2 linked regions of the Martelella endophytica genome follow. The protein of the gene in region 1 interacts with the protein of each later gene in a pairwise test. Links are inferred from orthologs where the notes say so. Each region holds a gene or a part of one and is shown on either strand. Other genes may lie near its edges.

The links.
Region 2: the proteins of TM49_RS18270 (region 1) and TM49_RS10715 interact in binary tests that used the Escherichia coli proteins (3 or more experiments, as listed by UniProt). The link is inferred for Martelella endophytica from one-to-one orthologs.

What each region holds. Positions count from the first base shown.
Region 1 is NZ_CP010803.1:3,959,115-3,963,969, forward strand. What follows is about bases 1,892-4,855. They hold TM49_RS18270 (peptidoglycan D,D-transpeptidase FtsI family protein), read right to left. Parts: upstream 4,262-4,855; coding sequence 2,522-4,261; downstream 1,892-2,521. Other genes in these bases: TM49_RS18265 (UDP-N-acetylmuramoyl-L-alanyl-D-glutamate--2,6-diaminopimelate ligase), read right to left, coding at 1,892-2,475; ftsL (cell division protein FtsL), read right to left, coding at 4,258-4,635; rsmH (16S rRNA (cytosine(1402)-N(4))-methyltransferase RsmH), read right to left, coding at 4,638-4,855. Also shown: TM49_RS18260 (UDP-N-acetylmuramoyl-tripeptide--D-alanyl-D-alanine ligase), read right to left, coding at 1-1,015; more of TM49_RS18265, read right to left, coding at 1,012-1,891. UniProt on the Escherichia coli protein: Essential cell division protein that catalyzes cross-linking of the peptidoglycan cell wall at the division septum. Required for localization of FtsN.
Region 2 is NZ_CP010803.1:2,366,489-2,377,071, reverse strand. The notes cover bases 380-3,216. They hold TM49_RS10715 (biosynthetic peptidoglycan transglycosylase), read right to left. Parts: upstream 2,243-3,216; coding sequence 1,517-2,242; downstream 380-1,516. Other genes in these bases: TM49_RS10710 (polyprenyl synthetase family protein), read left to right, coding at 2,377-3,216; TM49_RS10720 (glutathione S-transferase family protein), read right to left, coding at 792-1,439; rpmF (50S ribosomal protein L32), read right to left, coding at 453-638. Also shown: TM49_RS10730 (GNAT family N-acetyltransferase), read right to left, coding at 1-350; more of TM49_RS10710, read left to right, coding at 3,217-3,285; TM49_RS10705 (glycerophosphodiester phosphodiesterase), read left to right, coding at 3,289-4,122; ppx (exopolyphosphatase), read right to left, coding at 4,135-5,655; TM49_RS10695 (RNA degradosome polyphosphate kinase), read right to left, coding at 5,667-7,823; DnaA regulatory inactivator HdaA, read right to left, coding at 8,020-8,712; TM49_RS10685 (AI-2E family transporter), read right to left, coding at 8,709-9,836; purM (phosphoribosylformylglycinamidine cyclo-ligase), read left to right, coding at 10,085-10,583. UniProt on the Escherichia coli protein: Peptidoglycan polymerase that catalyzes glycan chain elongation from lipid-linked precursors. May play a role in peptidoglycan assembly during cell division in collaboration with other cell division proteins.

The sequences.
Region 1 (4,855 bases):
TGAAGCTGCCACCGCCGATCTTGAGGCGGTGTCGACGGCCCCTGCCCTTGAGCTGACCGGCGGCTGTAAGCGCGGGAATGGCCGCCTCGACGCTGCCGCCGGCATAAGCGATCGCCGCCAACGCCGCGAGCGCGTTTTCGGCCATGTGCTGGCCCGGCAGCCCGATCTCGAAGGTCACCGGCTCATCGGCGGCAAGCAGCGCCTGGATATGACCGCGATCGCCGACGGTGCGGTAATCGAGCAGCTTGAAGTCGGCCTTCGAATGCTCGCCGAACGAGACGATCTCCGCGCCAAAGCGGCGAGCGATATGGGCGAGCGCCTCGTATTCGTCGATATCGCGGTTGAGCACGGCAAAGCCGGCCGGCTCCAGCCCCTCGAAGATTTCCGCCTTCGCAGCAGCGATTTCCCTGAGACTTGCGAAGTTGCCCATATGTGCGGGCGCGATCGTCGTGATCACGGCGACATGCGGCCGGACGAGCTCCGTCAGCGGGCGGATCTCGCCGGCATGGTTCATGCCGATCTCGAACACGCCGAACTCTGCATCCGCCGGCATACGCGCCAGCGTCAACGGCACGCCCCAGTGATTGTTGAACGAGGCGACGGCGGCGTGGACCTTGCCGGAGGTGGCGAGCCCTGCCGCAATCATCTCCTTGGTGCTGGTCTTGCCGACCGAGCCGGTGACGGCGACGATGCGCGCCTCCGACCGTGTGCGCGAGGCAGCGGCCAGCATCACCATCGCCTCGAGAACGTCGTCGACGACGATCATCGGGCAGGTCAGGCGGCCGAGCGCCGGCAGCTTCGCCTCGGAGACCACCAGCAGCGACGCGCCGTTGGCGGCGGCAAGACCCGCGAAGGAATGGCCGTCGACGCGGTCACCCTTGATGGCGAAAAAGGCCTCGCCCGGCACCACGGTACGGCTATCGATGGAAATTCCGCTGACACCTTCCGGCAGTTCGCCCACCGGACGCCCTTCCATGGCCTCGACCATATCGGCTGATGTCCATAGCAAACTCACGATTGAATGCCCTCCAATGCTTTTCTGACTTCGGCAAGGTCGGAGAATGGTCGGGTGACGCCGGCGGCGGTCTGCCCCTCCTCATGTCCCTTGCCAGCAACGATCAGTGTATCGCCCTGCCTCAGCAATGCCACGGCATGGGCAATCGCCTCGGCCCGGTCACCGATTTCGGTGGCACCGGGCGCTGCGGCGAGAATTTCGCCGCGGATCTCGGCCGGAACCTCCGAGCGCGGATTGTCGTCGGTGACGATGACGACATCGGCAAGCCGCGTCGCGATCTCGCCCATGATCGGCCGCTTGCCGCGATCGCGATCGCCGCCGCAACCAAAGACGACGACAACCTTGCCGGTGGTGAACGGGCGGACCGCCGTCAGCACCTTTTCGAGCGCATCGGGCTTGTGGGCGTAATCGATATAGGCGAGCGCACCATTGGCGGCTTTGCCGGCGAGTTCGAGACGGCCGGCCGCGCCCTCGATCTTCTCCAGCGCGGCAAGCGCGGTCCTGGCGGTCACGCCGGTCGCAATCGCAAGGCCTGCGGCAACGAGGGCGTTGGAAATCTGGAATTCGCCGGCTAGCGGCAGCCGCACTTCGTATATCTCGCCATCGTGCAGGATTTCGGCGAACTGGCTGTCGCGCTTCTGCTCCACCCGCTTCAGGCACAGGAAACTGCCGCTGCGGCCGACCGTCATAACCCGGTGGCCGGCATCGCGGGCGGCCACTTCGGCACGCGCGGACCAGGCATCATCGGCGTTGATGACGGCGGGAGAGCCCTTGGGCAGCACCCGGTCGAAAAGGTGCATCTTGGCGCCGAAATATTCCTCGATGGTCGCGTGATAGTCCATGTGATCGCGACCAAGATTAGTGAAGCCGGCGGCGGCGAGCCGGACGCCATCGAGGCGATACTGATCGAGGCCGTGGCTCGAGGCCTCCATCGCCGCATGGGTCACTCCGTCATGGGCGAGTTCGGCGAGCAGGCCGTGCAGCATGACCGGGTCCGGCGTCGTCAGCGAGCCGTATTCCTTGCGGCCAGGCGCGATTACGCCGGTGGTGCCGATCATCGCGGCGGCAAGGCCGGCATGGGCCCAGATCTGGCGGGTGAAGGACGCGACCGAGGTCTTGCCAGCGGTGCCCGTGACGGCAACCATCGTTTCCGGCTGGGCGCCGTAGAAGCGGGATGCGACCACCGACAGGAAGCGCCGCGGATTGCTGACCTGCAGCACGGGGATCCGCGCGCCCTCATGTGCCGCGGCGCTGACGGCGACGGCCGCGCCTCTTTCGGCGGCATCATCGATGAAGCCGGCGCCGTCGGCTTTGCTGCCGGCAATCGCCACGAAGAGCGCTCCGGGACCGGCCTTGCGGCTGTCGGCAGTGACGGCGGCAATGTCGAGCGCGCCGGCGCGGCCGGAAAGCGCCGCGTTCAATTCTGGAAAAGCCGTACCGGCGAGAGCGCTCAATTTCATCGTGTCAGTCTCTCTTCCTCACCCGGCGAGGCCGGGTGGCGTTGTCTCAGTAGGCGGCCAGGAGTGCGTCCCCTTCCGCGCCGAAATCGGGATCGACGCCGAGGATGGGGGCGCAGCGACGGATGATCTCGCCAGCCATGGGCCCGGCATTCCATGCCGCCGTGCGGCCCGGAACGCCTTCCACCTTCTTCGCGTCATCGATGGTCACGAGCACGACATATTGCGGATCGTCCATCGGAAATGCGGCGAGAAATGCGTTGAAATTGCGATCCTTCGAATATTTGCCATCGATGATCTTCTCCGACGTGCCGGTCTTGGCGCCGATCCTGTAGCCCGGCACCTGCCCGTTGCGGCCGGAGCCGTCGGTTCCGTTGAGGCGAAGAAGATAACGCATCTTGTCGCTGGTGTCCTTCGAGATCACCTGCTTGGCAACCTGATCAGCCTCAGCCTCCGTGCGCGGCAGGAAGGTCGGCGTCAGCAGCTTGCCGCCGTTGACCAGTGCGGCCGCGGCCGCGGCCGTCTGCAGCGAGGTCGTGGTCACGCCCTGGCCGAAGGAAACGGTGGCGGAGAACACGCCGCCCCACTTCTGCGGACGCTGCGGTGTGCCTGCGCCGCCGATTTCGGTGTCCATGCGATCGAGCAGGCCGAGCTTTTCGAGGAATTCGCGCTGATAGTCAGGGCCGACGGCGGCGGCAATGCGAGAGGCGCCGATGTTCGACGAATAGGTGAAGACTTCCGGATAGGTGAGAATACGGTTCTGGGCATGGTCGTCTCGGATGCGCGAGCGACCGAAGATCAGCGGTGTCTTGGCGTCGACGAGGCTGTCGAGCGTGAACTTGCCGGATTCAAGCCCCATCGCCAGCGTGAAGGTCTTGAAGGTCGACCCCATCTCGTAGACGCCGGTGATGGCGTCGTTCAGCATCCGCGGATCGGTCGCGGGCGGCGGGTTGTTGGGGTCGAAATCGGGCACGGACGTCAGCGCGACAATCTCGCCTGTGTCGACCTTGAGCACGGTGGCCGTGGCGCCAACCGCCTCGAACTTGTGCAGGCCTTCAACAAGAATATCGCGGACGATGCTTTCGACCCTCAAATCGATCGACGTCGCGAACGGCTTCAGGTTCATCGCGCCGGAAAGGCCAAGGCCCATCAGGCTCGAAATACCGTCGGACTTGTCCATGTAACGCTCGATACCGGAGAGGCCGCGATTGTCGATGTCGACGAGACCGAGAATATGGGCCGCTTCAGGGCCGCCCGGATAGAAGCGGTGAACCTCCGGCCGGAAGCCGACGCCCGGCACGCCAGCGGCGAGGACCTGGCTCTGCTGTTTCGGCGTGATCTGCCGCTTCAGCCACACGAATTCGCCCTTCGAATTGAGCAGACGGTATGCCCGCGCCTCGTCGAGATCAGGGAAGATCGGCTTCAGCGCATCCAGCACGTCATCGGCGCTGGTGATCATCGAAGGGTCGGCATAAAGCGACATCATCCGAACGTCCGTCGCGAGAACCGCGCCGTTGCGATCGACGATGTCGGGGCGGCGGGCGAGCGTCTGCGGCGCCACCGCGTTGGAGACGGTGCCATCCTCCTTCGCCAGCGAATAATGCACCAGCCGTCCGCCGATCACGGCGTAGACGCCGAGGAAGCAGGCGGTGATGATGCCGACGCGGCTGCGCGCCAGGCCGACGCGCTTCTTGGCCGTGCCCTGGAACACATCGGTGACGGCGCCGTCAGTCGGCGGCGTAGCTTCAGGCGCGGATTTGCGGCGAAAACTCGGGATACGTTTCTTCATGGCGTCACCGATCCGGTTATGACGATATCCGTGCCGTCGGGCGCTTCCCCTGCCACCAGCGGCGGCAGGTCTTCCACGGCGGGCGGCGGGGCAATGGGGGGAAGCTGATCGAGCGTTGCGATCTGCTCGGGCTCGGCGGGCTGAAGACCGAGCTCGAGGGAATAGTGAGAGGCAAGGCGGCCGAGACGGGCGGGCTGCGTCAGGAGCGCCTCGTCGGCCTTCAGGAGGTCGATGTTGTTTTCCTCGAGCGCAATCTGATCATCGAGCTTGCGCACCTCGTCGAGCGTCGCTTCGGCCGAGTACTTGATGGTGTAGGTCACCGTGGCGGTCGCCACCATGACGAGAATGAGGATGAGGTCCAGCGGACGCAGCATGGTTATTCGTGACCTCCAAGGCGGGAAATTTCGGCGAGCGCCGGCAGGCCGAAGGCGTCGAGGCCGGTCTCCGGCGCTTCGGCAGACGTGCGTATGGCGGCGCGCAGCTTGGCAGAGCGCGCCCGCGGATTGACGGCGGCCTCGGCTTCGGAGGCGGCGATCATCGCCTTGCCCTTCTGCTCGAAGAGCGCCGGCGCGGGCGCGACCTCCGGCAGGTGGC
Region 2 (10,583 bases), 1.6 Mb from region 1 along the record:
GGACCGTGGGCGACCGCCCCGACCTCGATCACGCCGTTCCTCTCGTCGATGCGCATATAGCTCGCCATGCCGACGATTTCGCCGCCGCCCGCCCTGCGGAAGACGCGCGTCACATACTGGCCTGAGGCATTTTGCTCATCGAGCCAGGCATCGAAATCGCGGCGCCCGGTGAAGTCCTGATTGGGGAAATACTGCAACAGCGCGTTGACGGCCGCCGGCTCCCTCCCGAGCGCCTGCCAGAGGCCCGCCCCGTGATCATGGACGTCGTAGGGCTCCACCGTGACGCTGATGCCGCGCTGATGCACCGGCTGCGGTCTCAGCCGCGGCGTGAAACGGGAAAGATCTTCCATCGCAGGCACTCCCTCTTCTGCCGTCGTGCGGGCAACAAAAAAGCCGCCTCGAAGGACGGCTTCCTGTCAGTCACACCAACGCATCATGCGTTGTCATCGGCCTCAGGCGTTTTCCTTCGGCGTCAGAACCTGACGACCACGGTACATGCCGGTCTTCAGGTCGATGTGGTGCGGACGGCGCAGTTCGCCGGAATTCTTGTCCTCGACATAAGCCGGAGCCTTCAGGGCATCGGCAGAGCGGCGCATACCGCGCTTGGACGGGGTCGTTTTTCTTTTCGGTACAGCCATCGGACTACTCCACTTAGGGCAAGACCCAGTCGCCGGCGGAAGAAACCACCGCGGACCCGTCTTCCAATTCTTGAAATTTGGCGCGCTTATACAGGTCCTGCAGCCATTTGACCAGTCCCCCGGCCAAATTTTTAGTGGCCGGTGGAAAGAAGCTCAGACCTCGTCTTCGGGCACCACCCAGCTTTCTGCAAGGGCGCCATCCCGCCAGCGCTGGAAGGCCGGTAGACCCTTCATCGCCTTCATGTAGGCAAGGGTCACCGGATTGTCCACCAGTTCGTAGATCTCGAACCGGTTGACGACCGGCGCGTACATCGCATCGGCAGCCGTGAAAGAGCCGAACAGGAAAGGGCCTCCGGAGGCTTCCAGCGCGTCCCGCCAGAGCGATTCGATCCGCCGGACATTGGCCTTCACTGCATCGCTGACCGCAAGCGGGGCCGGATCGCGGCGAAAGTTCATCGGGCAGGCGTTGCGCAGCGCCGTGAAGCCGGCATGCATCTCGGCGGCGGCCACGCGGGCGCTCGCCCGCTCGGCGCGATCCGCCGGCCACAGGCCTGCTTCCGGATAAAGCTCGGCGACATATTCGATGATTGCAAGTGATTCCCACACCCGGAACAGGCCGTGATGCAGCACCGGCACCATGCCGGCAGGCGAGAGTTCGCGAAAGCGCGGATTGCCGGCCGGCATATCGAAGGGAATCAGCACTTCCTTGAAGGGAATGCCGGTCGCCTCCATCGCCAGCCAGGGCCGGAACGACCAGGAGGAGTAGTTCTTGTTACCGATATAAAGCGTCAGATCGCTCATGCCTCTTGTCCCTCGCGGTTGAAAGCAGGCGCAGTTAAGCGCAACGCCGCCTGCCCGGCCAATGAAATCGGCGAATGTCAGTCATAAAGGCAGGTGATGTAGGAGCCCGAACGCGCGGCGAGCCGCTCGACGCGATCGGCCAACTGGTTCATGTGGGCGCTCGGCGCTGCGGCCTGCCGCCCTTCCGGATTTGGCAGCGACACCGCCAGGAGCGCTGCCTGCCGCCTGGAAAGCTCTGACGCCGAAACGCCGAACTGCTCCCGAGCCGCCGCCTCGATGCCGAAGGTTTCCGGCCCCCACTGCGCGATGTTGAGATAAATCTCCATCGTCCGCTTTTTCGGCCAGACGACATCGGCGGCGATTGCCAGCGGCAATTCCAGGAACTTGCGGATATAGGAGCGGTCGCCCCAGAGATAGAGGTTCTTCACCGTCTGCATCGGAATGGTGCTCGCGCCGCGCGCCTTTTCGCCGGCAAGCGCATCCTGGATGACGGCCTGATATTCGCGCCAGTCGACGCCGTGGTGATTGCAGAACTGACCGTCCTCCGACATCATCACCGACTGGACCAGCACCGGCGCAATGTCATCGAAGGCCACCCACTGCCGGTCGTAGCCACTGAAAAGCTTGCCCAGCATCAGCGTCGAGACCGGATGAACGAAGGAAGGCCGATAGAGTGGCAGCAGCAGGTAGGGCAGCAGCACGAAAGCGGCGATGACGATCAGGCCATAGCGGACAATCCGCCGGAACAGGCCTCGCCTTGGCTCCGCGTCCTCATCGAAATCCAGCGTCTCGTCGTCGGCCATACGGCACGCGCCCTTCTTGAAACCACATCCTCCATAGCCCGAAAAGCAACAGCTTGGAAAGCCGGACACGACAATTGCCGGAACGTCGCTTGAAGCCGCTTGAATGCTGCCGGCCGGCATGCCAAGAGAAGCGCATGACCGCCCAATCCTTTGCCGACCGCCTCTCCCATGCCCGCGCCTTGACCGAAGCCTGCCTCGATGGCCTGCTCGGCCCCGAACCGCTTGCAGGCGAATGCGAACGGCCGGAAACCCTGCTTTCGGCCATGCGCCATGGCGTGCTGAACGGCGGCAAGCGCTTCCGCCCTTTCCTGGTTCTCGAAAGCACCCGGCTTTTTGCGGGCCCCGAAGATGCGGCGCTGCGCGTCGCCGCCGCGCTCGAATGCATCCACTGCTATTCGCTTGTCCACGACGACCTGCCGGCCATGGACGACGACGACCTGCGTCGCGGCCGGCCGACCGTGCACAAGGCCTATGACGAGGCGAGCGCCATTCTCGCCGGCGACAGCCTGCTGACGCTCGCCTTCGACATCATCGCCGACGATGCCACCGAACTCGACGCGAAGGCGCGACTGATGCTGATCTCGGCGCTGTCGCGGGCAGCCGGTATCGGCGGCATGGCGGGCGGCCAGGCACTCGACCTGCAGGCGGAGAAGATTGCGCCGAACGAAGCGGGTATCGTTACACTGCAGGCGATGAAGACCGGAGCGCTGATCCGCTTTGCGGCGGAGGCCGGCGCCATCATTTCCGGCGCCAGCGACGACAACCGCGCCCGGCTTTCGCAGTTCGGCACCGTCGTCGGCCTTGCCTTCCAGCTCGCAGACGACCTGCTCGACCTCACTGCCGATGCCGCCACCATGGGCAAGGCCACCGGCAAGGATGTCGGGCGCGGCAAGGGTACGCTGGTGTCACTGCACGGTCCGCAATGGGCCGAGGCCCGGCTTGGCCAGCTCGTGGCCGAGGCTGAAGCCCTGCTTTCCCCTTTCGGCGACAAGGCCGAAATCCTCGTCGAAGCCGCCCTCTTCGTCGCCACACGCGAGAACTGACCCATGACACCGCCCGTCGCCATCGTCCGAAACGGTCACCGCACGCTGCTCAAATGGCATCGCGGCAAGCGCCATCCGGGCGATACGCCGTTTACGGCGCGACGGATTGCCGAGGGCATGGCCGCTGGCGCCAGCATCGAGATCGACCTTCAGATCACCGGCGACGGCAATCTCGCCGTGCTGCATGATGAATTGCTGGAGCAGTCGACGACCGGCAGCGGACCGGTGGCCGAGGCGATGGCCGACGCCTTGAAAAGGGCCTGCCTGCTGGATGTCCACGGCAATGACAGCGGCGAGCCGGTGATGCTTCTTGAAGACCTCGCGCGCATCGTCGCCGACACGGAGCCCGCCGCAGGTGCGCTGCTGCAGCTCGACTTCAAGGACGAGCTCGCCGCCTTCCATCCGAACACGGCGACGCTTTTTGCCGAAACCATCGCACCGGTCTCCCGGCACATGATCCTGTCGGGCGGCGATGCCAAGGCCGTGCGCCATCTGGCGCGGCTCGTGCCGGACCTTGCGGTCGGCTACGATCCCTGTCTTGACGGCGCAATGGAAACGGCGATGGAAAGCGGCGATTTCGAGAGCTTCACCGCCCGGGCGCTGAAGATCGCGCCCTGGGCCAGCATGTTCTACCTGCACATTGCCATCGTGCTGACGGCAGCCGATTCCGGCTGTGACATGATCGGCGCCTTCCACAAGGCGGGCAAGACGGTCGACGTATGGACCCTGAGGGACAGCAGTCCAAAAGCCGTCGGCTGGGCCGAGCGGCTCTTGACGCTTTCCGCCGACCAGATCACCACCGATGACGCCGACGGCCTTTTTGCCGCGCTTGCCTGAGGCTTTCCGCGGTCAGACCCGCGCGATCGCCAGCGTCTTGCCGGTCAGCTTGGCAAGCTGATCCAGACGCCCCTCGACCCGCTCGCCGATGAAGTCGCCATACATTTCCGGCACGACGAGCTCCAGGTCGACGCCCTTCTCCTGGCTCGGCAGGAAATCGAGCGCACCGACGACGCCGGGCATCGAAGCCGAGAACAGGTAGGCGACCCGCAACAGGCCGCCGAGCAGCTTGGCCCGTTCCAGAACCTCCGGCGTGGCGATCGAGCCAAGGCCGTCGGTATGGTGGTCGTCGCGAAGTCCCTCGAAACGATAATAGTTGGAGAGCGCGATAAAGACGCGACCCGGATGGGTGATGCCGATCAGCGACGAATGGGCGATGACGTTCAGCGACTGCGAGCCGCGGAAATCGGGATGCGCCCGCCAGCTGATATCGGCCAGAAGGCAGGCGGCCTGTCGGTAGCGCGCCTCTTCCGGGGTTTCCTCCACGCCGAAACGGCGCATCATCAGCCCGGTCCAATTGGCAATCTCGTTTGCATGCTTGGGCGAACGGGCCCTGAGAATGGCGAGTTGCTGCGAGGCGACGAGCAGCGCATCCTGCTGCTGGTCTTCCGTCGAGAGCAGCGAATAGAGCAAGCCCTCGCGCACGCCCTGCGCCGAAAAGCAGATCGACTTCGGCTGCATGATGCTCAACACCTCGCGCATGGCGATCGCGCCATAGGGGAGAAGCATGCGGCGGTTCTTGGAGATCGCCTGCCAGGCCGGGTCCTTCTGTTCCTCGTCCTCGCCGATCTTGTCGAGAAAGGCCATCATGTCCTGAAAGCCGATCTCGTAGCCCTGCATCATGGTCAGCGGATAGTTGTTGAACTCCATGTGCAGGCGGGCGATGTTTCGCCACGTGCCGCCGACCGCATAGAAGGTCCGGTCCCTGCCCTTTTCGAGAAAGGCGACCTTCTTGACCTGCTTCTTGACGAAATTGCGGGCCTTGGCGAGCGAGCCTTCGGAGAGTTCCGACAGGCGGATACCGCCGAGCGGCAGCGTGATGCCGTCGCCATAGGTCTTGTCCTTGATGTCGATGAGTTCGAGCGAACCGCCGCCAAGGTCGCCGGCAATGCCATCCGGCTCGAAGAAGCCGCTGATGACGCCATAGGCGGAATAGCGGGCCTCTTCCTTGCCGGTCAAAACCCGCACCTCGGTTCCGAGGATTTCGGTCGCCGCATCGATGAAGGCGGGGCCATTGGCGGCTTCGCGGGCGGCAGCCGTCGCCAGCACGTGCATCGTGCCGGCGCGAGCCTGAACGGAGAGCGCCTTGAAGCGCTTCAGCGCCTGAAGCGCACGCTCCACGCCCTCCTCGTTCATCTTGCCGGTCGCAGCAATGCCGCGTCCCAGCCCGCAGAGGACCTTTTCGTTGAAGAGCACGGTCGGCGCACGCGACAGGCCCTCATAGATGACGATACGAACCGAGTTCGACCCGATATCGACCACGGAGACAGGGGAAATTCCCGGAAGACGCCCCTGCGCTTCTGATTCGACCATGTATTCCCGGCTTATTTATTGCGACCCGAAAGCAGGCCGGCGATGAGCTTCGGCGCACTTGACTTCAGGGCTTCACCGCGGCCGGAAAGGCTCGGATTGGTCATGAAATACTCCTGCGCGTTGAACGGTTCCTCGCCCTCGCGCGGCTCCACCCGGCGCGAGGTTCCGTCGGGCAGTATCTCGTAGCTCTGCTGGTTGTCAATGATATTGCCCAGCATGATCTGGGAAAGAACCTGCTCGTGCACAGTCGGATTGGTCAACGGCACGATGGTTTCGACGCGTCGGTCGAGGTTGCGCGGCATCAGGTCGGCAGAGCCGAGATAGACATGCGCGTTCTCCGAAGGCAGGCCGTGACCGTTGCCGAAGCAGTAGATGCGGGAGTGTTCCAGGAACCGCCCGACGATCGACTTCACCCGGATGTTTTCCGAAAGCCCCGGCACCTGCGGGCGCAGGCAGCAGATGCCGCGCACGACGAGTTCGATCTGCACGCCCTCGCGGCTGGCGCGATAAAGCGCATCGATGATCTTCGGATCGACCAGCGAATTCATCTTCATCCAGATCGCGCCGGGCAGACCGTTCCGCACATGCTCGATCTCCTCCTCGATATGCTGGAGGATGCGCGGACGCATGGTCTTCGGCGAGACGGCGAGGCGCATGTTCTCCTCGAGCTCGCCATAGCCGGTGATGAAGTTGAACACTTCCGCCACGTCATGGCCGATCTTCGGATCGCAGGTGAAATAGGAAAGGTCGGTATAGATCTTGGCGGTGATCGGGTGATAATTGCCCGTGCCGATATGGCAGTAGGTCCTGAGATTGCCGTCCTCGCGACGCACCACCATGGAAAGCTTCGAGTGGGTCTTGAGTTCGATGAAGCCGAAGACAACCTGCACGCCGGCGCGCTCGAGGTCGCGCGCCCAGCGGATATTGGCTTCCTCGTCGAACCGCGCCTTCAGCTCCACCAGCGCCGTCACCGACTTGCCGGACTCGGCCGCATCGATCAAAGCGCGCACGATCGGGCTGTCGTTGGAGGTGCGGTAGAGCGTCTGCTTGATCGCCAGCACATTCGGGTCGCGCGCCGCCTGGATCAGGAACTGGACGACGACATCGAAGGATTCGTAAGGATGGTGGACCACGAAATCCTTCTCGCGGATCGCGGCAAAACTGTCGCCAACATGCTCGCGCACGCGCTCGGGAAAGCGCGGGTTGAAGGAGCGGAACAGCAGATCCGGCCGCGGCGCCTTGGTGATTTCCGAAAGCGTATTGAGAGCGAGCAGGCCCGGCAGAACAGCCACCCGGTCTTCCGGAACGCCAAGCTCGCGGATGACGAAATGGCGCAGCGAGGCCGGCATTTCGCTGTCGGTCTCGATCCGGATCACCGAGCCACGGCGGCGGCGCTTCAGCGCGCTTTCGAAGTAGCGCACCAGATCCTCGGCTTCTTCCTCGAGCTCGATATCGCTGTCGCGGATGAGGCGGAAGGTACCGTATCCCTGAACTTCATAGCCCGGATAGAGACGGTGGATGAACATGCCGATCACGTCTTCCATCGTCATGTAGCGGATCGTGCCTTCGGCATCCGGCATGCGGACGAAACGGTTGAGCGAGGGCGGCATGCGCAAAAGCGCATTCATCGGCTCGCGGCCATGGCGGCTGACAAGCTGCAGGCCCATGGAGAAGCCGAGATTGGGAATAAAGGGAAAGGGATGCGCCGGGTCGATCGACAACGGCGTCAGCACCGGGAAAATGCCCTGCTCGAACTCATGGGTGAGCCAGGCGCGATCCTCGTCGGTGATGACCGAGGGGCGGACGATCAGGATGCCTTCGTTTGCGAGATACTGCTGCAGCACGGCAAGTGCCGCCTGCTGCTCCATCTGCAGGTTGTCGATTTCGCGCAGGATTTCGGAAAGCTGCTCGGCGGGCGTCTTGCCATCGGCGGAAAGCATGCTGACGCCCTGGCGCACCTGGCCCTCGAGACCGGCAACGCGCACCATGAAGAACTCGTCGAGATTCGCCGCCGAAATCGACAGGAAGCGAACACGCTCCAGAAGCGGATGCACCGGATTGAGGGTCTCCTCCAGCACCCGACGATTGAACTGCAGCCAGGAAAACTCGCGGTTGATGAACCGCTGCGGACTGTTGATGATGTCGTCCTCTCCGGCAGGCTCGCTCATCGACAGTGCATCCGAAGACAGATTTTCCATAAGCAGTCTTTCCCTCTCGCGACCTGTTGCACGTTCTCCGACATCAGCCGGAGACCCTCCGTCCGACTATCCCAGTTTGGCAACGAAACTATGACATTGCACGAAGAATCGCGCAGATCGAGGCCGCTTTCAAGTGATGCAGGCGGGACTTTGATTACACGCCGGTTCAACCGGCCTCGCGCTCCGCGAGCACCTCGGCCGCAAGGGCGCGGGTGATCCGCCGTCCGCGCGCAAGGGCGCGCTTGTCCATGGCATCAACGATGCCGCCGGCGGCATCGAGCGAACGATCCATGCGGGTGATGATGTAATTCACCACGCGCTCATCAACCTCGAGCTGGCGGTCGGAGAAAAGCTTCACGATGATCTGGCGGAGCAGCAGGTCATCCGGCGCACCGATCTCGACAACCGTTGCGGCGGCAAGGCGGGAGCGCAGGTCCGGCAATGCGACATGCCAGAGCGCCGGCAGCGAACGCGCCGTGATCAGCAGGCTACCCCGATGCTGGCGCACGGCGTTGATCAGGTGGAAGAGCTCGGTCTCGTCGAAGGGATGGCGATCAGCGTCCTCGAACAGGAAGACGCGGCCTTCCGGCTCGGCGCCCCGACCGGCCCGAATATCGGTAGTGAAGTCCCGCGCCCCGCTCGCCGCCCGCCAGACATTGCCGAGGTGGCTTTTGCCCGAGCCCGGCGGACCGACAAGCACCACGACCGGCGCGCGCCAGTCCGGCCAGCGGTCGATAAGGTCGACGGCCGGCAGGATCGCGGGGGAGACAAGCAGGTCTTCACGGCCAGTCGCCTCGCCATAGGCAAGCTCCAATGGCAGTTGTTCGCCCTGCTTCCTTGTCAGCGCCTGGCCCGTCAATCGAGTTTCTCCGCAAGCCGGGTCTGTTCCTCGACGTGTTCTTCTGTGCCATCCCAGTAGAGATCGCTCGTCAGGTAGCGGTCGATGGCGAAGCGCACCAGCACGCCCACCGCCGCCGAAACCGGCACGGCAACCAGCAGCCCGACGAAGCCGAACAGCACGCCGAAGGCAAACAGGGCAAACATCAGCCACACCGGATGCAGCCGGACACTGCCACCGACAAGCTTCGGCTGCAGCACGTTGCCCTCGAGGAACTGGCCGAACAGGTAGATGCCGAAGACCAGCGCGATCATCCAGTAGTCCGGCCAGAACTGGAACATCGCCACGCCCATGGAAAGCAGCAGGCCGGAGGTCGAGCCGAGATAGGGAATGAAGGAGACGAAGCCGGCGAAGAGGCCGATGAGGGCACCGAAATTCAGCCCGGCCAGGCTGAGCGTCACCGCATAATAAATGCCGAGGATGAGGCAGAGCGAGCCCTGGCCGCGCACGAAGCCGGAGATCACGTGGTTGATCTCGCGGGCCAGGTAGCGAACATCATCCACCTGAGCACGCGGCACCCACTGGTCGACCTTGGTGATCATCCTGTCCCAGTCGAGCAGGAGATAGAAGGCGATCACCGGCGCCAGTACGACAAAGGAGACGACGTTGACGACAGCCATCGACGAGCTCCAGATGCTGCCGAACAGCGTGCCCGCGATCGAGGCGCCGCTCGAAAGCATCTTGCCGATGTTTTCGCTCAGGTCGGTGAGCTGGCTGTTGCCCCAGTCGACGAGCTTGGAAAGCTGGGTCGACTGGATATAGTGCTCGAGCTGGGTCATGTAGGTCGGAAATTGCTGGGCGACCTCATAGGCCTGCGATACCAGCAGCGGGATGATCAGCAGCAGAACGGCGATCACCGCCAGAAGGAAGACGAGCATGATCGTGGTCGTTGCCCACAGCCGGTTGAAGCCGAACTTTTCCAGCCGGTCGGCGACCGGGTCGAGAAAGTAGGCGAGCGCCATGCCGGCGACAAAGGGCAGCAGGATCGACCGGAAGACATAGAGGAAGAGTGCGACGAACAGGATGAAAAGCAGCCAGAAAATGGCCTGCTTCCTGAGCCTCGCGTGGCTGATGCGTGCCGCCATGTTCCTTGTCTCCCGTCAATGGCCAAGCTCCGGCCCGCCTTCACCCGTTTGTTGGGCATATGGCGGGACCCGTCAAGTGCGAAGAACCGGCGCCATGCCGCCCTCCCCGTTTTCCACTGGCAGCAAGCTCGCCGTTTTGCGCCGCAGCGCTTGTTGTCGATATTGCCGGGCCAAAGGGCCTTCGCCCTTGCATCGCGCCAAAACCCATGCAATGCCGACGCTTGACTTTATTCATGAGGAACAGGCCCGTGAACGAGACGAAGAGAAACGGATTGTCCTATCGCGATGCCGGCGTCGACATCGATGCGGGCAACCTGCTGGTCGAAAAAATCAAGCCGGCCGTGAAGTCGACCCGCCGCCCCGGCGCCGACAGCGAGCTTGGCGGATTTGGCGGCCTCTTCGACCTGAAGGCTGCGGGCTTCACCGATCCGGTTCTCGTCGCCGCCAATGACGGCGTCGGCACCAAGCTGAAGATCGCGATCGAGGCCGGCAAGCACGACACGGTCGGTATCGACCTCGTCGCCATGTGCGTCAACGACCTCGTCGTCCAGGGCGCCGAGCCGTTGTTCTTTCTCGATTATTTCGCCACCGGCGCGCTCGATCCCGACGAGGGTGCCACCATCGTCGAGGGCATCGCCGAGGGCTGCCGCCAGGCCGGCTGCGCGCTGATCGGCGGCGAGACCGCCGAGATGCCGGGCATGTATTCGAAGGGCGACTACGACCTTGCGGGCTTTGCCGTGGGTGCTG